One region of the Streptomyces rimosus genome, then DNA from elsewhere that is predicted to be linked to it. Evidence: riboswitches for the same ligand, from Rfam matches in the RefSeq annotation. Region 1 holds a riboswitch; the other holds the start of a gene.
What was found. Region 1 has a riboswitch for glycine ahead of gcvT (glycine cleavage system aminomethyltransferase GcvT). Riboswitches for the same ligand answer to the same signal wherever they lie in the genome.
Positions count from the first base shown of each region.

Region 2: linked by a shared signal. The riboswitch ahead of gcvP (aminomethyl-transferring glycine dehydrogenase) and the one ahead of gcvT (glycine cleavage system aminomethyltransferase GcvT) in region 1 are both predicted to bind glycine.

Region 1 is NZ_CP023688.1:2,905,434-2,916,046, reverse strand. Features, by position in the region: gene CP984_RS11820 (L-serine ammonia-lyase) at 1-460, opposite strand, end outside; gene CP984_RS11815 (APC family permease) at 583-2,277, opposite strand; gene glyA (serine hydroxymethyltransferase) at 2,662-3,921, opposite strand; gene gcvH (glycine cleavage system protein GcvH) at 3,977-4,351, opposite strand; gene gcvT (glycine cleavage system aminomethyltransferase GcvT) at 4,440-5,606, opposite strand; glycine riboswitch at 5,639-5,747, opposite strand; glycine riboswitch at 5,748-5,843, opposite strand; gene CP984_RS11795 (AAA family ATPase) at 6,132-6,866, shown strand; gene CP984_RS11790 (hypothetical protein) at 7,028-7,873, opposite strand; gene CP984_RS11785 (enhanced serine sensitivity protein SseB) at 8,068-8,865, shown strand; gene CP984_RS11780 (enhanced serine sensitivity protein SseB C-terminal domain-containing protein) at 9,038-9,838, shown strand; gene CP984_RS11775 (ABC transporter permease) at 10,394-10,613, shown strand, end outside.
Region 2 is NZ_CP023688.1:8,135,457-8,146,069, forward strand. Features, by position in the region: gene ftsR (transcriptional regulator FtsR) at 1-433, shown strand, start outside; gene CP984_RS35670 (bifunctional nuclease family protein) at 487-960, shown strand; gene CP984_RS35675 (MerR family transcriptional regulator) at 1,147-1,749, shown strand; gene CP984_RS35680 (DNA polymerase IV) at 2,040-3,584, shown strand; gene CP984_RS35685 (PRC-barrel domain-containing protein) at 3,476-3,877, opposite strand; glycine riboswitch at 3,992-4,089, shown strand; gene gcvP (aminomethyl-transferring glycine dehydrogenase) at 4,278-7,163, shown strand; gene CP984_RS35695 (DUF5999 family protein) at 7,308-7,514, opposite strand; gene CP984_RS35700 (hypothetical protein) at 7,879-8,466, opposite strand; gene CP984_RS35705 (glutamate-cysteine ligase family protein) at 9,086-10,609, shown strand.

The sequences.
Region 1 (10,613 bases):
CGACGGAGTAGTAGGTCTTCTCCAGCAGGGGCGCGCCGGCCGCGTCGTACGCGAACAGGGTCATGCCGTTGGCGTGGTACGGCAGGGAGCGGCGGCGGTGCAGGATCAGCTCGGTCGACTCGTCGAAGTCGATCTCGTGGTCGCTGCCGATCTCCGCGCCGAGCAGCCGCAGCCTGCCGCTCTTGCGGATCCGCTCGACCTCGTCGTCGGCCGTCTCCACGTCGACGGTGCGGGGGGAGTGCCCCTCCAGGCCGAGCAGGACGGCCTTGGGGGTGCCGTGGCCGTGGCCGGTGGCGCCGAGCGAGCCGAAGAGCTCGGCCCGTACCGCCGTCGTCTGCGCGAGCAGGCCGTCCTTCTTGAGGCGCCCGACGAACATACGGGCGGCGCGCATCGGGCCGACCGTGTGGGAGCTGGACGGGCCGATGCCGATGGAGAAGAGGTCGAAGACGGAGATGGCCACGGTGGCGGACTCCCTTGTCTGCTCGTGGTGGACGGTGGAGCAAATAGAGATCTGGGGCGGATGAAACGGAAGGTACGTTTCTGCGCCGACTGTCGAGCCTAACCCGGACGGCGGACAGACTCTCAGACGGAGGCCGTCGGACGGCTGTCCTCCGGGGCAACTACGGAAGACGCAGGGGAGGCGGTCCGGCCGTCGAGCACGGGTCCGGAACCGGCCGGGCCCTCCAGTCCCGGTCCGGAACCGGTCAGGCCGACCCGGTGGGCGTGCACCCCGGCCCGTACGGCCCAGAAGTAGAAGGCGACGGCGGAGAGTGCCACCAGCGCGATGTCCACGCCGCCGGGCAGCACGCCGTGGCCGCCGAAATCCCGGCTGCCCAGTGCGGACAGTACGGACATCCAGGCCAGGAAGCCGACGAGCCACCACGCGGGCGCGAACTGCCGGCGCAGCCCGGTCACGCCGCGGCGCCGCAGCACCACGGCCGCCACCGGCGCGGCCACCACGGTCAGCAGCGCGACCTTGCCGGTGTCCGGCCACTTCGACCAGTACAGCGCGCAGGCCGCGAAGGCGAAGGTCAGCGGGGCGAGGACGCCCGCGGCGGGCAGTCGGAACGGGCGCGGCAGGTCCGGCCGGGTGCGGCGGAAGACGCCCACCGCGATCGGGCCGATCAGATACGAGATGACCATGGCGGCCGAGATCACACTGGCCAGCGCGTGCCAGCTGTGGCCGACGGTGACCAGCAGCAGCACCGAGAAGCCGAGGTTGAGCCACATCGCGGGGCGGGCGGTCCCGTACCGGGGGTGCACGGTGGCCAGTTTCCGGGGGAAGAAGCCGGTCTCGGCGAGGTTCTGGACCATGTACGCGGCCGACGCGACGTTGGCGATGTTGGAGCCGGCCGGCGAGATGAAGGCGCCGAACTGGAGCAGCGTGACGACCCAGTGCAGCATCAGGACCTTGGCCAGATCGGCGAAGGGCGAGCTGAAGTCCACACCGTGCCAGCCGCCGCCCTGTGCCAGTTGCTCCGGCGGTACGGCGCCGAGGAACGCGGTCTGGAGGGCGAGGTAGATCACCAGGCCCAGCGAGAGCGCGCCGACCAGCGCGACGGGGATCGCCCGGCCGGGGTTCTTGGCGGCACCGCCGAGGTTGATCACGGCCTGGAAGCCGTTGAAGGCGAAGACCACGCCGCAGGTGGTCACGGCGGTCAGCACGGCCGGCCAGCCGTACGGGGTGAAGCCGCCGTGCGCGGTGAAGTTCGAGGTGTGGAAGCCGGAGGCGATCAGCGCGGCGACCGCGATGACCGGGATGGCGAACTTCACCAGGGTCAGCACGGTGTTCGCCCGGGCCAGCAGCTGGACCGACCAGTAGCAGGTCAGCCACAGCGCGAAGGTCAGCAGCAGCGCCACGCCCATACCCGAGGCCGTCAGGTGGCCGTTGGCCGGGTCGACCAGGTCACGGGCCCAGTCGTAGCTCCAGGACGCCATGTACTGGGTGGCGGCGATGGACTCGATGGGGATCAGCGAGGCGGTCGCGATCCACACCGCCCAGCCGGTGAGGAAGCCGAGCACGGGCCCGTGCGAGAGGTGGCCGTAGCGGGCCATGCCGCCGGGGATGGGGTACGCGGAGCCGACCTCCGCGTAGCACATCGCGATCATGCCGATGAAGACCGCGCCGATGACCCATGCCACCAGCGCCGCGGGTCCGGCCACCTGGGCGGCCGCGCCGGCCCCGAAGAGCCACCCGGAGCCGAAGATCGAGCCGATGCCGATCATGATGAGAGCGAAGAGGCCCATCCCCGTGCGGTTGCCCGCGGTCATGTCCATTGCCGTGCGTGTTCCGTCCTGCTGTGGCGCGAAGGGCCCGGCTGCCGAGGTGCGAGGGGCCCGGCCCTGCTGTGGTGCGAAGGGCCCCGCGCCATTGAGGGGCCGGTCTCAGCCTATGTGGCGCGAAATCACCGTAAGGCGGACGGAAAAGCCGTACGCCCGGGGTCAACGCCCCAGGACGTACGGCCTGTTCACCCCGCGGACACCGGCTCGGCGGTACCCCGCGGGGCGTACTTCATGAAACGCGTCACACAGCCGCATACCGCAGCCGCATCACACAGTCGCGTACCGCAACGGCGTCATACGGCCGCGTACCGCAACGGCGTCATACGGCCGCGGCGGACGCGCCACGGAGGCGCCCCGCCGCGCGCCGCATGACGTGTGTCACAGCGACGGGTACAGCGGGTGCTTCGCCGCCAGCGTGGTCACCCGGGCCTTGAGCGCGTCCGCGTCGTACGACGGCTTCAGCGCCTCGGCGATGATGTCGGCGACCTCGCGGAAGTCCTCCGCCTGGAAGCCGCGGGTGGCCAGCGCCGGGGTGCCGATCCGCAGGCCGGAGGTGACCATCGGGGGCCGCGGGTCGTTCGGGACGGCGTTGCGGTTGACCGTGATGCCGACCTCGTGGAGGCGGTCCTCGGCCTGCTGGCCGTCCAGCTCGCTGTCGCGCAGGTCCACCAGGACCAGGTGCACGTCGGTGCCGCCGGACAGCACCGAGACGCCCGCCTCGGTCACGTCGGGCTGCGTCAGGCGCTCGGCGAGGATGCGGGCGCCGTCCAGCGTGCGCTGCTGGCGCTCCTTGAACTCCTCGCTCGCCGCGACCTTGAAGGACACCGCCTTCGCCGCGATCACATGCTCCAGCGGGCCGCCCTGCTGGCCCGGGAAGACCGCCGAGTTGATCTTCTTGGCGAGCTCCTGGGTGGACAGGATCACACCACCGCGCGGACCGCCGAGGGTCTTGTGCGTGGTGGTGGTCACGACGTGGGCGTGCGGCACGGGGTTGGGGTGCAGCCCGGCCGCGACCAGGCCGGCGAAGTGCGCCATGTCGACCATCAGGTACGCGCCGACCTCGTCGGCGATCCGGCGGAACGCCGCGAAGTCCAGCTGGCGCGGGTACGCCGACCAGCCGGCCACGATCAGCTGCGGGCGGGTCTCCTTGGCCAGCCGCTCGACCTCGGCCATGTCGACCTGGCCGCTCTCGGCGTCCACGTGGTAGGGCACCACGTTGTAGAGCTTGCCGGAGAAGTTGATCTTCATGCCGTGGGTCAGGTGCCCGCCGTGCGCGAGGTTCAGCCCCATGATCGTGTCGCCCGGCTTGAGCAGCGCGAACATCGCGGCGGCGTTGGCCTGCGCGCCGGAGTGCGGCTGCACGTTGGCGGCCTCGGCGCCGAAGAGTGCCTTGATGCGGTCGATGGCGATCCGCTCGACGACGTCGACGTGCTCGCAGCCGCCGTAGTAGCGGCGGCCCGGGTAGCCCTCGGCGTACTTGTTGGTGAGGACCGAGCCCTGGGCCTCCATGACGGCGGCCGGGGCGAAGTTCTCCGACGCGATCATTTCGAGGGTGGACTGCTGACGGTGGAGCTCGGCGTCGACGGCGGCGGCGATGTCCGGGTCGAGCTCGTGGAGGGAGCTGTTCAGAAGCGACATGACTCTTCCTGGGGTTCGCGGGGCGCACGGCCCCGCCAGGCGGCGGGTGGGCGGGTCAGCCGGTGAAGGCGGTGTACTCGTCGGCCGAGAGCAGGTCGTCCGGCTCGCCGCTGACCTTCACCTTGAACAGCCAGCCGCCCTCGAAGGGGGCGGTGTTCACCAGCGAGGGGTCGGTGACGACGTCCTCGTTGATCTCCGTGACCTCGCCGTCGACGGGGGAGTAGAGATCACTGACGGACTTGGTCGACTCCAGCTCACCGCAGGTCTCGCCCGCCGTGACCGTGGCACCGACCTCAGGGAGCTGCACGAAGACGACGTCGCCGAGCGCGTTGGCGGCGTGCTCGGTGATGCCGATCGTCGAGACGCCCTCCTCGGCGGCCGACAGCCACTCGTGCTCCTTGCTGTAGCGCAGCTGCTGGGGGTTGTTCATGTCTTGATTCTCCTGGATGCGGTGGCGTGCTCGGTGCAAGGGTCTTGACAGATGAGACGGGGGCGCGTCGTGGACGGTGGTACGCGCGTCACTTCTGGCGCTTGTAGAAGGGCAGCGCCACGACCTCGTACGGCTCGTGGGTGCCACGGATGTCCACCGCCACACCGGCGGTGCCGGGCGCGGCGTGCGCGGCGTCCACGTACGCCATCGCGACGGGCTTGCCCAGGGTGGGGGAGGGGGCGCCGGAGGTGACCTCGCCGATCACGGCGCCGTCCGGGCCCACGACCGGGTACCCGGCGCGCGGCACGCGGCGGCCCTCGGCGATCAGCCCGACCAGCTTGCGCGGCGGGCTGGCCTCGGCCCGGTCCCGGGCCGCCTCCAGCGCGGCGCGGCCCACGAAGTCGCCGCCGTTCGTCGTCTTCTCGAACTTCACGACCCGGCCCAGGCCCGCGTCGAACGGGGTGGTGTCGGTGGTCAGCTCGTGCCCGTACAGCGGCATGCCCGCCTCCAGGCGCAGGGTGTCCCGGCAGGACAGGCCGCACGGCACCAGGCCCGCGTCCTTGCCCGCGGCGGTCAGTGCCTCCCAGAGGGCGGGCGCGTCGGCCGGGCGGACGAACAGCTCGAAGCCGTCCTCGCCGGTGTAGCCCGTACGGGCGATCAGCGCCTCGACGCCCGCGACGGTGCCGGGCAGCCCGGCGTAGTACTTCAGGCCGTCCAGGTCGGCGATGGGGGCACCTCCCTGCACGAGCGGAGCCGAGTGCTTGGGGGACAGGGACTTCAGGATGCCGACGGACTCGGGTCCCTGTACGGCGAGCAGCGCGTACGCGTCCCGGTCGTCGCGCACCTCGGCGTCGAAGCCGTCCGCCCGCTCGGTGAGCGCGTCCAGCACGACCTGGGCGTTGGCGGCGTTGGCGACGACCATGTACGCGGTCTCGGCGAGGCGGTAGACGATCAGGTCGTCCAGGATGCCGCCCTCGGCGTTGCAGATCATGGTGTAGCGGGCGCGGCCGACGGCCACGCCGCCGATGTTGCCGACCAGAGCGAAGTCCAGCAGGTCGGCGGCGCGCGGTCCGGTGACGGTGATCTCGCCCATGTGGGAGAGGTCGAAGAGACCGGCGCGGGTCCGCACGGCGACATGCTCGTCACGCTCGCTGCCGTAGCGCAGCGGCATGTCCCAGCCGGCGAAGTCGGTCATGGTCGCGCCGAGGGCGCGATGAGTGGCGTCCAGCGCGGTCCGGCGGGGGGCTTGCGTCATGGTGATGGCTCCCGGGCATGGGTGACAGGACGGTCTCCCCATCTGTCATCGGAACCTGAGAGGTTCACCGGAAGGCCCTCGCCGGCCCCGGTTTGCACCTTGGGTGGAGCCACACCACGGCGGCCCGCTTTTCAGATCTGCCTCGCCCGCGCGGTATCGGGGCCTGAGAGATTCAAGGGAGGACTTGCTCCTTCGGCGCCCCGCCGTGGCGGCCGGGGACTCTCCCGCGCGGATTCAAGCGGCCGGTATGCAGTTGGCTGAGCGTGGCACCCGTACGGCGACGCGCGCGCCGAGGCGCGGTCCCGCACTGGGCGCGCACATCATCGCACGGGATCGCCGGATACAGGAGCCCTGGTCGTACCGGTGTTCGCCGGGGCGTCACGACAGTGTCCCGGGACCGTACTGATCGTGGGATTCCCTTGAAGCGCATTACCTTTTCTTGACACTCTGCGGGTAAGGGGCTGCGTCCCGGCCGGGGACGGACCACAGCCCCGGGGGACGACACCGGACCGGGAGGGGATCACGGTGCACAGGCAGGCCGTACTCGCGACGAGTCCGGGAGGCGTGCCCCCGGGCTGTGTGCCGGAAGCGACGGGAGCCGTCCCGGGGCCCCGGCGGCTGCCGCTCGGGGTGGTACGGCCCGGCCGGGCGCGGGACGCGGCGGTGGAGGTCGTCGATCTCCGGGACGGGCACGCTCCGCGCGAGGCGGCCGAGCTGCACTTCGCGGCGGGCGACGTCGTGGTGGTCTCCGGCCTGCCGGGCAGCGGCAAGAGCACGCTCATGCTCCGGGTGGTGCCCGCCGCCGACGGGCAGGGCGCCGTCGTGCACCGCGTCGACTCCCAGGACGTACGGGAGCGCTGGGAAAGCGGCAGGCTGCGCCGGCTGCCGTACGCGCTCTACCGGCCGCTGGTCCGCGCCTCCCACTACCTCGGCCTGCGGCGGGCCCTGCGCTCCGGCGGCAGCGTGGTGGTGCACGACTGCGGCACGCTCGCGTGGGTACGCCGCTGGCTCGCGCGCGAGGCCCGGCGGGGCGGGCGCGGGCTGCACCTGATGCTGCTGGACGTGCCGCCTGAAGTCGCGCTCTCCGGGCAGCGCTCGCGCGGGCGCGGCGTCTCCGGTTACGCCTTCGCCCGGCACCGGCGCGCGGTACGCCGCCTGGCCGCCCGTGCCCGCGCGGCCCGGCTCCCCGCGGGCTTCACCTCGGCGGTCCTGCTGGACCGTCCGGCGGCGGGCGCTCTGCGCCGGATCGGCTTCGAGTGAGCGTGCCGAGTTTCTGACGGTACGCCCGATTTCTGGAGGTGCACCCGGACGTACGCCTGACGGGCCGTACGGAACGTTCCGTACGGCCCGTCAGGACCGGTCCTAGCTGTGGCGTATCTCCCGCATCTGCGCCTCCTCCGGACGCTGGTTGCCGGGCCGATTCAGAGACCCAGGGCCTTGATGAGCACCGTGGGCAGCGACAGCACCGAGTTGAGCAGCGAGCCGGCGCCCTGCTGCTGGGGGGCCTCAGCGGGCTGCTGCTGAGGCGCTTCCGCGGCGGGCTGCTGTGCGTCGGCCGGCTGCTGCTGTGTGCCGGCGGGGCGCTGCTCCCCGTCCGCGGGCTGCTGCCTCGGCGCCTGAGCGGCGGGCGGCTGCGGGTCGCTGGTCGGCGCCTTCGGCTGGGCGGCGGGCTGCTCGTCCGTCTCGTACTCGTCGGCCGGCTGTCCCGACGGCTGGGGGACCGGCCGGTTGGCGGGCTGCGCGGCGGTCCCGTCGGCCGGCTGCTGGCGCAGGTCGCCGACCACCTTGTCCACGCCCAGGATCTTGAAGATGTCCACGACCGACCGGGAGACCGACTCGGTCAGCTGCCCGGTCCGGCTCATGGGGTCGGCGGGCTCCTCCGGCGACGGGGCCCGACGGCCGGTCAGCTCGTCGATTTTCACCCGCAGATCCTGCGACACCAGCCCGAGCCGCACGGTGTCGGCGGACACCGAACGGTCGGAGTCCGTATTCAGGATCTCCGCCAGCCGCTGGGCGTCGGCCAAAACCGTGTCCAGCCGCGTCCGCGCGGCCCTGACCTGCACGGAGTGACCGCGCGCTTCGGCGGACTTCTCGGCCAGCTCGGCCGAGGCGTCCGCCAGCCGGCTGATGTCGTCGACGATGACGCTCTGGTTGCGCTCATGGGACTTGGGGCCGTCCGACGCGCTCGCTGGGGCCGTTGCGCCGAGCGCGAGGGCGCCGGCGGCGGCCGCGCTGACGAGGGCGGGGACGGTCCGGTGCGTTGCCATCAGGAGACATGCCTTTCTGTAGGAACGGCAGGGCAAGATCACCCTGGAGCCACCTTCGGAGCGGTGTGCACGGTCCGCAACCGCTCGCGTGCGTTCGGTGGTCATCCGGACGCGTCAGGCCGCCGCCCGCCTGGTGGCGTTAGGGTCTTCGACCGAGTAAGGCGCGGTGCGCGGTACGAAGCGGGTGGGTGGACATGGACTTTCCGGAGCAGGGCATACCGCAGCTGGGGTGGCCCGCCAACGAACTGGAGGAGGTGCTCGCCGCCTCGGTGGGCGCGCCCGGCGCGGGCGCCCGCATCATCGAGGTGCTGGGGCGCAGCCGGATATGGGTGCCGCTGCCCAAGGGCGGCGGCCCGGAGAGCGCCGGCATGGGCCGGGCGGGCCTGGACCTGCCGACCGTCGAGATCGGCTCGGCCGCCTATGTACCGGTCTTCAGCTCCGAGCAGGAGTTCCTGAGGGTGGCCGGGCCGAACCTGTCCTACACCGTCGCGCCGGCCGCCGAGTTCGCGCGCGGCCTGCCCCCGCTGATGGGCATCGCGGTCAACCCGGAGGGCACCGTCGGCGTGCCGCTGCCGCCCGACGCAGTGGCCGAACTGTGCCGCACCGACCGCCTCGAACACCCCGGCGCGCCCAGCGGCGCCCGGGTCCGGCTGTTCGAGCCGGACTGGCAGGAGGAGCCGGTGGACTTCCTGGCCGCGGCCGGGCTGGAGTTCTCGGCCGCGGGCTTCGTCGTCACCGCCCGCCGCGCGCTGGCCAGCGTCGAGGGGGACGCGCCCGCGCTGTTCGTCGGCGTCCAGGTGGACGCCGCGGCCGTCGCGCCGCACGATCCGGCCGTACGGGACGCCGTGACCGGGGCGCTCGGCCGGGCCCTCGGCGGGACACCGCTGACCTGGCCCGTACAACTGGTCATGCTGGACCTCGCGCAGGGCGATCCGGTCGCCGACTGGATGCTGGAGCGGGTCCGCCCCTTCTACTCGCGCGAGCACGCGTAGCGGCCGTATCCGCGCCGCGGGCGGCCCCGTCCGCCGCCCGCCCCGGCCGGGCCGCGTCCGGCGGACGCAAGCGGCATGTGCTGATCCGACCGGGGTCCGGACGCAGGCTCTAAGCTGTTGGTGCAACCGGCAGGCGTACCCCACGTGCCTGCCGACAGAAGGGACGGACCACGTGAGCGCGGGTGCGCATCAGGGAGCGGCGGCCGGGCAGGTCGAGCAGATGCTGCAGCAGGTCTCGCCCGGCCGGTACGACGCCTACGAGGCGCTGCTGCAGGCGCTCGCCGCCGGCCAGGTCTGGATGCTGCTCTGGCACGGCCAGCCGGGTTCGCCCGATGCGCAGTACGGCAACATGGAGGTCGACGGGCTCGGCTACGCGCCGTGCGTGACCTCCGCCCCCGAGCTCGCCGCCAGCGGCTGGAACCGCGCCCACGAGGTCGTCTACGGCCGCGACATCGCGGCCACCCTCTTCCCGGACCGCTGGGGCCTGTGGCTGAACCCGCACGCCCCCGGCGGCGGTGTCGGCATCCCGTGGCTGGACCTGCGGCGTATCGCGGGCGGCCTGGACCGGCTGCCGGCCGGGCCGCTGCGGATCTGTGAACCGGCCATCGAGATCCCGCAGTTCTACGCCCTGCTGGGACAGAACGCGCACCGTACGCCCGCCGTGCGCTCGCTGCGCCGGGCCTGGGTGCAGCCCGCCCTCGGCGCCCCGTACCTGGCCATCGGCCTCGACCTGTACGACACGGGCCAACCGGCCGTGGATTCGGTGCGGTTGATGATCCAGCAGTCCATCGGCGCGGTGCCGGAGGGGCTGCCCGTCTCGACGGTCGCGATGAACGACGAGTACGACCCGGTCGGCATGTGGATGCGGGCCAACGCGCGGCCGTTCTTCGACCGGGACGCCTACGCGGCGGGCCCGGCACCCGCCCAGGCCCCGGCCCCGGCGTACGGCTACGGCTACCCGCGCCCGTACTGAACCCGGCGCACCGCCCCGGGCGCACCGCTCCCGCCGCACGCCCCGCTGCCCACCCCGCCCCGCCCGTCCCGGTCCGGGTGGTTTCCCGTGCTTCCGCCGGTGGCGTCCGGCTCCTGGCGGTTCCTCCCGGCCCGAAATGGCCTGCCGCGTCCGGTAGTTGACCTCTGGTCCGGACCGCGCGCCCCGCTCAGTCGCGGCAGATGTCCGTATAACGGAAATCCGTGGTTCACATCACAGTTGCGCATCCATTCCCGGTCAGGGCTGGTGAGTGATCGCAAGTCGGATGAAGACTCCCGCAGCAGAGGGCTTCGGTCCCCGTCGTACGCGAGTTCCATCCGCTCGTCAGTCGCGTGACCTTCCGCGACGTTCGCACCATCGGCAACACCTGCAACACCTGTTTCTGCAACGCCCGCACTACCTGCACCAGTTGCTCCAGCTGTTTCAGATTTCTCCCAGTTGCTTCAGATGTACCACTTGCACCAGTGATGTGAACCAGGCCGCGCAACCGCGGCGCGCATGGGCCGGCGGCGCCGGCCGAGAGGGGTCAAAGGCACCGTGACCGCACCGATCGAGACCACCGGGGCGGCTGCCGAGGCGCAGCCGGAAGCGGTGCTGCAAGGCGTCGAGGGCAAGAAGATCGAGGGCCGCTCGCTCGGGCAGATCGCCTGGCTGCGGTTCAAGCGCGACAAGGTCGCGGTAGCGGGTGCCATCGTTGTCATCCTGCTGATCCTCGTCGCCGCCCTCTCCCGTCCGATCCAGGGCTGGCTGGGCCTGG
Region 2 (10,613 bases), 5.2 Mb from region 1:
GCCCGCCGCGCCCGCGGGGGAGCTGTTCGAGGGGCTCGGCGAGCCGGACGCCGACCGGCCCACGGCCGCCCGCATAGGCCGGGCGGAGCTGCTGGCCGCCGCGGAGGTCGAGGAGGCCGAGCTCGCCGACTGGGAGTCGTACGGCCTCATCGTCCCGGACGACGGGGGCGGGTACGACATCGAGGCCGTCACGGTCGCCAAACTCGTCGCCGAGCTGGGGCGCTTCGGTCTGGAACCGCGCCATCTGCGGACGGTGAAGGCGGCGGCCGAGCGGGAGGCCAATCTGGTCGAGCAGGTCGTGGCGCCGCTGCGCCGCCACCGCAATCCGCAGACCAGGCAGCATGCCGAGGCCACGGCCAGGGAGCTGGCCACGCTGTCCGTACGGCTGCATGCTGCACTGGTCCAGTCCGCCCTGCGCGTCCGCCTGACGTGAGCAATGGGTGGCCCGACTACCCAAACCGGCCGGGCACGTCCTAGGGTTGCTGTGTGAACGAGCTCGATGTCGTGGGTGTCCGGGTGGAAATGCCTTCCAACCAACCGATCGTGCTCCTACGGGAGGTAGGAGGCGATCGTTACCTGCCCATTTGGATCGGGCCGGGGGAGGCCACCGCCATCGCCTTCGCCCAGCAGGGGATGGCCCCTGCCAGGCCGCTGACGCACGACCTCTTCAAGGACGTGCTGGAAGCGGTGGGCCAGGAACTGACCCAGGTCCGCATCACGGACCTGCGCGAGGGGGTCTTCTATGCCGAACTGGTCTTCGCCAGTGGTGTCGAGGTCAGCGCCCGTCCGTCCGACGCCATAGCGCTGGCGCTGCGCACCGGTACGCCGATCTACGGGACCGACGGGGTCCTCGACGACGCGGGGATCGCCATCCCGGACGAGCAGGAGGACGAGGTGGAGAAGTTCCGCGAGTTCCTCGACCAGATCTCGCCCGAGGACTTCGGCACCAACAGCCAGTGAGCCAGGTGCGCGGAGGGGTGCCTTCCGCGCATTCGATTAGCCTTTCCCTGAGCAGGGACACGAGAAACCACTCGCAAGGTGATTATCACTCGGCGTGGCGAGCGCGGCGATCGTTGACGCACCCCGAGTGACTGCATACCGTCGATAGGGCAGGTCCCGTCCGGGACGTGGAGGACGGAGGTCGGCGTGGCAATCACCGGCGACGGTACGGCGGCGGAAGGGGCGTTGCCGCTCCACTCCGGGGCTGCTGACCGCACCCCGGCACAGGCCGCCGGGGCACCGGGCGACCGCGGGGCGGACACCATCGGCTACCGGGGCCCGACGGCGTGCGCGGCCGCGGGGATCACTTACCGCCAGCTCGACTACTGGGCCCGTACGGGGCTCGTCGAGCCGAGCGTCCGGCCCGCCTACGGGTCGGGCACCCAGCGGCTCTACAACTTCCGGGACGTCGTCGTCCTGAAAATCGTCAAGCGGCTGCTGGACACCGGGGTCTCCCTCCAGAACATCCGCACCGCCGTCCGGCACCTGCGCTCCCGCGGGCTGTCCGACCTGGCGAGAATGACGCTGATGAGCGACGGCGCGACGGTCTACGAATGCACCTCGCCCGATGAGGTCGTCGACCTGCTCCAAGGGGGACAGGGCGTCTTCGGCATCGCCGTGGGCGTGGTCTGGCGCGATGTGGAAAGCGCGCTGTCGCAGCTTCACGGGGAGCGGGTGGACACCGGCGAGACGCTGGTCCGGCACAACCCGCACGACGAACTGGCGCGGCGCCGCAACCGGGCGGGGTGAGCGGGGGCGTACGCCGCGGGGCCGGGGGCCGATCGCCCCGGCGTGCTCCGGCGCATCCGGCGTACCCGACGTACGGAATACGGGCGTGCGCTCCTCGCGCGCCCGTTACGACGGCCTCCTGCGCCTCTGCCGCACCAGGAGATCCATAACGGCCACAGGAGCCGCACACGGCCTCCGAAGCGCGCACGCGGCCTCTCAGAGGATTCCGGAGTGCGCCCGAGGCAGGGTGAGGCCGCGCGCGGCGGGGTCGGTCGGGGCGATTGTCAGTGGTGTGGGGGAGCATCGGTCGTGTGAGACGTGCGCCGACGATCCTGCATCTGGACATGGATGCGTTCTATGCGTCCGCCGAACAGGCGGCGAAGCCGAGCCTGCGCGGAAAGCCCGTGGTGGTCGGCGGGATCGGCCCGCGCGGCGTGGTCTCCACGGCGTCGTACGAGGCCCGGGTCTTCGGGGTGCGCTCGGCCATGCCGACCGCCCAGGCCCGCCGCCTCTGCCCGAACGCCGCGTATCTGACCCCGCGCTTCACCCTGTACCGCCGGGTGAGCGACCAGGTCATGGAACTGCTTCACGCGCTGTCGCCGCTGGTGGAGCCGCTCAGCCTGGACGAGGCGTTCGTGGACCTGGAGGCCGGCGGCACCGAGGCCGACACGGCGGCCGCACGGGCCGTGGGGGAGCGGCTGCGGCGGGACATCAGACGCACGACGGGGCTCACCGGGTCGGTGGGCCTGGCCGGGGCCAAGATGCTGGCCAAGATCGCGTCCGAGCAGGCCAAGCCGGACGGCCTGGTGGTCATCGAGCCGGGGACGGAACGGGAGCTGCTGGGCCCGATGACGGTGCGTACGCTGCCCGGCGTCGGCCCCGCCACGGCCGAGACGCTGCGCCGGGCGGGCATCCACACGATCGCCGAGACGGCGGAGGCGGGGGAGGCGGAGCTGGTGCGCCTCCTGGGCAAGGCGCACGGCACCGGGCTGTACGCCATGGCGCTGGGCCGCGACGAGCGGCCCGTGGTGGCCGAGCGGGATGCGAAGTCCATATCGGTCGAGGACACCTTCGACGTGGACCTGACCGACCGGACCCGGGTGCGGGCCGAGGTGACGCGGCTGGCGGACCGGTGCGTGGAGCGGTTGCGGGCGGCCGGGCGCTCCGGCCGGACCGTCGTGATCAAGGTGCGTAACTACGACTTCTCGACGCTGACCAGGTCGGAGACGCTGCGCGGACCCACCGACGACCCGAGTGTGGTGCGGGAGGCGGCGGCCCGGCTGCTGGACCTGGTGGACACGACGGGCGGCGTACGGCTGCTGGGCGTGGGCGTGACCGGGCTCGCCGACTTCACCCAGGAGGACCTGTTCGCCCAGCTCGCGACGGAGAAGGCGGCCGAAGAGGAGGCCGAGCGGGAGCGCCGGGTGGCGGCGGAGGCGGCCCGGGAGGCGGCCGACGAGCCCGAGCGGCCCCGGCGCTGGCTCCCCGGGCTGGACGTGATCCATGAGGAGCACGGCGCCGGCTGGGTGCAGGGCAGCGGTGTCGGCCGGGTGACCGTACGGTTCGAGCAGCCGTGGTCCGGGCCCGGCCGGGTGCGCACCTTCCCCGTGGACGACCCGGCGCTGCGCCCCGGCGAGCCGCTGCCGCTGGTGGGCGGGCCGGCCGAGCCATCCACCGGGCCCGCACAGGAGGGCCCTGCCCAGAAGGACCCCGCCCAGAAGGGAGCTGACCAGAAGGCCCCCGCCCCTCAGTCCTCCGCCCCCGCCACCCTCCCGAATTCCGTGTCGGCCCGCGCGGCGTCCGAGCCGGGGACGGGCCCGGAGACGGAATCGGGGGCCGGGATGTCCAGCCGGTAGTGGTGGTAGAGCTGTAGTTCCTGCTCCGGCGAGAGGTGGCGGCCCACCCCGAAGTCCGGCGCATCCCTGATCAGCTTGCGGTCGTAGGGGACGTGCAGCACCTCGTCGACCAGATCGCTGGGCTCCAGGGGCACGAACGCGTCCCGGCTGAAGATCCCGGTGCGTACGGCCGCCCATTCCGGTTCTCCGGTCGCGTCGTCCAGGTACACCTCGTCGACGGTGCCGATCTTGGTTCCGTTCTTGTCGAACGCCTTGCGGCCGATCAAGCTGCGGGGATCGATATCGGTCTGCACGGTCCCTCCATGTGGTCGCAACTGCCTTGTGACAACTACCAAACGGCACATTTCATGCCCCGGCCACTCGAAGGAACGCCCGTTCGCCGCGCTGGTAGGCTGGCGAACGGCTGTCGACCCCATGCGGGAGAGTCCTTCGCCGATCATGGCGAGGGCGCCGAAGGAGCAACTCCTCCCCGGAATCTCTCAGGCTCATGTACCGCATGGACGAGGTCACTCTGGAAAGCAGGGCGGGCCACGGACGGGCACAGCGCCGGAGCCCCTCCTCACCGACGGTGAAAGCCGGTGCCGCGTGCGGAACCGGTGAAGCTCTCAGGTTGCGATGACAGAGGGGGAGGCCGTCCGGGCACCAGCGCCGTGGTGCCCCGCAGAGGTCGAAACGACCAGGAGGCCCCCGCAGATGACCACCAACCGCATCTCCTTGACCGAGCTGGAACGCGGTACCCCGTTCGAGCAGCGGCACATCGGCCCCGGTCCGGAGGACCAGGCCAAGATGCTCGCGCAGGTCGGTTTCGGATCGCTGGACGAGCTGACCGCGGCCGCCGTACCGGATGTGATCAAGAGTGCGGAGGCGCTGGGGCTGCCGCAGGGCCGCAGCGAGGCCGAGGTGCTGGCCGAGCTGCGGGCGCTCGCGGACCGTAACCAGGTGCTCGCCCCGATGATCGGGCTCGGCTACCACGGCACGTTCACCCCGCCGGTGATCCTGCGCAACGTGATGGAGAACCCCGCCTGGTACACGGCCTACACCCCGTACCAGCCGGAGATCTCGCAGGGCCGCCTGGAGGCGCTGCTCAATTTCCAGACCATGGTCGCCGACCTGACCGGACTGCCGACCTCCGGCGCCTCGCTGCTCGACGAGGGCACGGCCGCCGCCGAGGCGATGGCCCTCGCGCGGCGCGTGGGCAAGGTCAAGGACGGCGTCTTCCTGGTCGACGCCGACTGCCTGCCGCAGACCATCGCCGTGATCGAGACCCGCGCCGAGCCGACCGGCGTCGAGGTCGTGGTGGCCGACCTGTCCGACGGCATACCGGCCGAGGTGGCCGAGCGCGGCGTCTTCGGCGTGCTGCTCCAGTACCCCGGCGCGTCCGGTGCCGTACGCGACCCCCGCGCCGTGATCGAGCGGGCGCACGAGCTGGGCGCGGTCGTCACCGTCGCCGCCGATCTGCTGGCGCTGACGCTGCTGACCTCGCCGGGTGAGCTGGGCGCGGACATCGCCGTCGGCACCACCCAGCGGTTCGGCGTGCCGATGGGCTTCGGCGGCCCGCACGCCGGGTTCATGGCCGTACGGGAGAAGTTCGCCCGTAGCCTGCCCGGCCGCCTGGTGGGCGTCTCGGTCGACGCGGACGGCAACAAGGCGTACCGCCTCGCCCTCCAGACGCGCGAGCAGCACATCCGCCGCGAGAAGGCCACCAGCAACATCTGCACCGCGCAGGTCCTGCTCGCGGTGATGGCGGGCATGTACGCCGTCTACCACGGCCCGGACGGGCTCGCGGCCATCGCGCGCCGTACCCACCGCTACGCCTCCATCCTGGCCGAGGGCCTGCGCGCCGGCAGCGTCGAGGTCGTGCACGGCGCGTACTTCGACACGCTGACCGTACGGGTGCCGGGCCGGGCCGCCGAGGTGGTCGCAGCGGCCCGCGAGGCGGGGGTCAACCTGCGCCTGGTCGACGCGGACCTGGTGGGCGTGGCCTGCGACGAGACCACCGGGCGCGCGCAGGTGCACGCGGTGTGGGGCGCCTTCGGCGTCCAGGCCGACATCGAGCGGCTGGACGAAGCCGTGGCCGACGCGCTGCCGTCGGAGCTGCTGCGCGGCGACGCGTACCTGACGCACCCGGTCTTCCACCAGCACCGCTCCGAGACCGCGATGCTGCGCTACCTGCGCCGCCTGTCGGACAAGGACTACGCGCTGGACCGCGGCATGATCCCGCTCGGCTCCTGCACCATGAAGCTGAACGCGACGACCGAGATGGAGCCGGTCACCTGGCCCGAGTTCGGGCAGCTGCACCCGTTCGCGCCGGTCGAGCAGGCGCAGGGCTACCTCACGCTGATCGCGGAGCTGGAGGAGCAGCTGGCCACGGTCACCGGCTACGACAAGGTCTCCATCCAGCCGAACGCCGGCTCGCAGGGCGAACTGGCCGGGCTGCTGGCCGTGCGGGCCTACCACCGCGCCAACGGCGACGCGCAGCGCACCGTCTGCCTCATCCCCTCCTCGGCGCACGGCACCAACGCGGCCAGCGCCGTGATGGCCGGCATGAAGGTCGTCGTCGTCAAGACCGGCGCGGACGGCGAGGTGGACGCGGACGACCTGCACGCCAAGATCGAGCAGTACCGTGACGAGCTCGCGGTCCTGATGGTCACCTACCCGTCCACGCACGGCGTGTTCGAGGAGCACATCACCCAGATCTGCGCGGCGGTGCACGACGCGGGCGGCCAGGTGTACGTGGACGGCGCCAACCTGAACGCGCTGGTCGGGCTCGCCGAGCCGGGCAAGTTCGGCGGCGATGTCTCGCACCTGAACCTGCACAAGACCTTCTGCATCCCGCACGGCGGCGGCGGTCCGGGCGTCGGCCCGGTCGGCGTGCGCGCCCACCTGGCGCCGTACCTGCCCAACCACCCGCTGCAGCCCTCCGCGGGCCCGGAGACGGGCGTCGGGCCCATCTCCGCGGCGCCGTGGGGCTCCGCCGGCATCCTGCCCATCTCCTGGGCGTACGTCCGGCTGATGGGCGGCGCGGGCCTCAAGCGCGCCACCCAGGTCGCGGTGCTCGGCGCCAACTACATCGCCAAGCGCCTGGAGCCGCACTACCCCGTGCTCTACACCGGCCCCGGCGGCCTGGTCGCGCACGAGTGCATCATCGACGTACGGCCGCTGACCAAGGCGACCGGTGTGAGCATCGACGATGTCGCCAAGCGGCTGATCGACTACGGCTTCCACGCGCCGACGATGTCGTTCCCGGTGGCCGGCACGCTGATGATCGAGCCGACCGAGAGCGAGAACCTGGACGAGCTGGACCGCTTCTGCGACGCGATGATCGCGATCCGCGCGGAGATCGACAAGGTCGGTTCGGGGGAGTGGGACAAGGACGACAACCCGCTGCGCAACGCCCCGCACACCGCGGGGGCGCTGAGCGGCGCGTGGCCGCACCCGTACACCCGTGAGGAGGCGGTCTTCCCGGCCGGTGTCGAGGCGGCGGAGAAGTACTGGCCGCCGGTGCGCCGTATCGACGGTGCGTTCGGCGACCGCAACCTTGTCTGCTCCTGCCCGCCGCTGGAGGAGTACGACAGCTGATCCGTGGGCGCGCCGCTCACGGCGGCGCGGCATGCGAAGGGCCCTCGGCGTGGACGCCGGGGGCCCTGTTGTCCGTTGTGCTGAGTTGTGCGGTGCTCTGTGCCGTGTTGTGCGGTCGCCCGCGGTGGCGCCGCCCGTGAAGGATCAGGCGGCGGTGGCCACGTGCGGTGTGCCCAGCACCCGGTGCGGCGCGATGACCTGGCCGTCCGGCAGCAGTTCACCGGTGTCCTCGAACAGGAGGACACCGTTGCACAGCAGGCTCCAGCCCTGCTCCGGGTGGTGCGCCACAAGATGGGCGGCCTCCCGGTCGGCGGAGTCTGCGGTCGGGCACGGTGGTTGATGCTGGCACATGGATGAGATCTTTCGCTGCGATGTGGTCTGATTCGTCCTGCGGCTCGACGCGATGCTCATGGCCGCTCCCCCGTTTCAGTAGGTCGATACCAGTGTTGCCCCACGGGCCGGATTCCGCAGGGATTTGGCTGCAGCGGCACTCACTAGATAATGACGCATCACCCGTGCGGTCGGTTCATTTCAAGTACGGGACGTTGACGGGGCGTTGGGAGTGACCCGGCCGCGTACTCCGCGTGGGTGAGCGCAGCGGAGCGCCCCGCGTCCAAAAGGGCGCGGGGCGCGAACCTGTGGAACGGTGTGCATCTGTGCGCGGTTGCGGTGGTACGACGTCGGCCGCTCGCCGCGGAGAACCCCCTGCGGAGCCTCAGGCCGGTGACCCCAGCAGCGGTACCGGGGCCAGGCGCAGGGTCAGCCGGGGCAGCAGATCCGCCACCCGGTGCGGCCGGTGCGCCGCGATGCCCGGCGGGGCCGGCGCCAGTGGTACGAGGACGTCGCCCGGCGCGGGCACGCCCTCGGCGCCGTCGGCACCGACGTCGTGGTGCAGCCACAAAGTGAGCATGTACAGCTCCGGCACGGACAGCAGCCGGGGCTGGTACGGAGTCGGTACGGACTCCGCCTGACGCAGTGCCCGTTCGGTCGATGTGACGTAGGGGCCCTCGCAGAAATGCGAGAAGGCCCAGCCGTCCGCGGTGAGCATCGCCTCTGCGGTCGCCACCGCGCGTTCCCCGTCGCGGATCAGGAAGCGCCAGCCGGTCAGCCGGGTGCGGGGCGGGCCGGCGGGGTGGCTGACATCGTCCAACACGTGGACGGGCAGGGGCAGTTCGGGGGTGAGGGGGCCCTGGTGGGCACGGAGGGCGGGGGTGCGGGCCTCACGCACGGCGGTGGGGGAACCGAGGGCGGCGAGGACGCTGCGGAGGGCGGGCGCGGGGGCAGGGGGAACATGCAGCGGCATGGTGGGTCGCCTCTCACTTGGGAGACACGGTGGTGCTGGGCAAGTGCGGACGTCGTCGTCAGCGTCGGGGACAGAGCGCCAGTACATGGCCGATCGGGGACGTCGGCCCGGCGGGGTTCAGCCGCTTTGCCGCAGCCCCGGTGGAACACCGCGACGCTGGGCGCCAACTCTCTGCCTCGTCAGCGAAGTTTATACGACGTGTGTTCACCAAGTGTTTCGTCTAGCCGCTCCGGAGATTGTCGGCAAGGCGGAATCCGGGCCGGCCGGAGAGGTGTTTTCGGCGCCTTTGTGCGGTGCCCGGCGCGACTGCCTCGTATTCCGTCGTGAACACGGTAGGCCGGATCCGGACGGTCTTTTTCCGGATCTCGACGGCGTTTACTGCCACGCGCCGATCCGATCTCCGAACCGGGCGGTATGCCCTCGGAATGTGCCAGCCTTCGTGTCTGATCGAGCCTATCGGTTCCGGCGCATGTCCGAGGCGTTATCGATCGGATTGCCGGGCATCATCGACCGTAGCGCGATCCCCTGGCGCCGCCGGGGAGACCGGCGGACCGGGCGCCGTGGCGGGTCCCGGGAGGCCCGCCGGGCCGGGCCCGTCGTCACGAGGAGGGACGCTTCGATGGGGGAGAAGGTTGCGGCGGGCGGGATCGACCTCACCGACCCGCAACGCTATCGAAGAAAGCTGCGGGAGTGTCTGGCGGGATTGCGGAGACTCCTGGACGAGAAGCGGTTCGACCGCCCCAAGAACCTGATGGGGCTGGAGATCGAATTGAATCTCGCCGGTCCCGACGGGCTGCCGCGGATGATGAACTCCCAGGTCCTGGAGCGCATCGCGAGCCGTGATTTCCAGACTGAACTGGCCCAGTGCAATCTGGAAGTCAATATCCTGCCGCACCGGTTGTCCGGACGGGTCCTCGATCAACTCGCCGAAGAACTCCGCACCGGCCTGGGCTATGCCGACCGCAAGGCCGCCGAGGTGGCCGCCCGTATCGTGATGATCGGTATTCTGCCGACCCTGGCCGCCGAGGACCTGGTCGCCTCCAACCTCTCCGAGATCGACCGCTACGTCCTGCTGAACGACCAGATGCGCGCCGCGCGCGGCGAGGACTTCCAGATCGAACTGGAGGGCGTGGAACGGCTGGTCTCCACCTCCGCCTCCATAGCGCCCGAGGCCGCGTGCACCTCCGTGCAACTGCACCTCCAGGTCACCCCGGGCCGCTTCCCCGCCGTCTGGAACGCGGCCCAGGCCATCGCCGCCGTACAGATAGCGGTCGGCGCCAACTCGCCGTTCGTCTTCGGCCGCGAACTGTGGCGCGAATCCCGCCCCCCGGTCTTCCAGCAGGCCACCGACGTGCGCCCGCCGGAGCTGCGGGCCCAGGGGGTACGCCCGCGCACCTGGTTCGGCGAGCGCTGGATCGACGCCCCGTACGACCTGTTCGAGGAGAACCTGCGCTTCTTCCCGCCGCTGCTGCCGATCCGCTCGGACGAGGAACCCCTGGCCGTACTGGACGAGGGCGGCATACCGAGCCTGGCCGAACTGGTCCTGCACAACGGCACCGTCTACCGCTGGAACCGCCCGGTGTACGGCGTGGCCGACGGCGTCCCGCACCTCAGGGTCGAGAACCGGGTCCTGCCCGCCGGACCCTCCGTCACCGATGTCATCGCCAATACGGCCTTCTACTACGGGCTGGTGCGCACGCTGGCCGAGGAGCAGCGGCCGGTGTGGACCCGCCTGCCGTTCGCCACCGCGGCCGAGAACTTCGACACCGCGTGCCGCCGGGGCATCGACGCCGTACTGAAGTGGCCCCGCGGCCGGTCCGGCGGGCTCGCCGAGATTCCCGCCGTACGCCTGGTACGCCAGGAACTGCTGCCGATGGCCGCCGACGGGCTGGACGCCTGGGGCGTCGAACCGGCCGACCGGGACCATTACCTCGGCGTGATCGAGGCCCGCTGCCGGCGCCGCGTCAACGGGGCGTCCTGGCAGACCGCCGCGTACCACCACGCGCTCGGCCGCGGCCTGGACCGGGGCGCGGCGCTGGCGGCGATGACCCGGCGGTACAGCGAGCTGATGCACTCGGGTGAGCCGGTGCACGCATGGCCCGTCGAGTGGGCGCCCAGGCCGGTGTCGGCGGGGCGGGGCTGAGAGG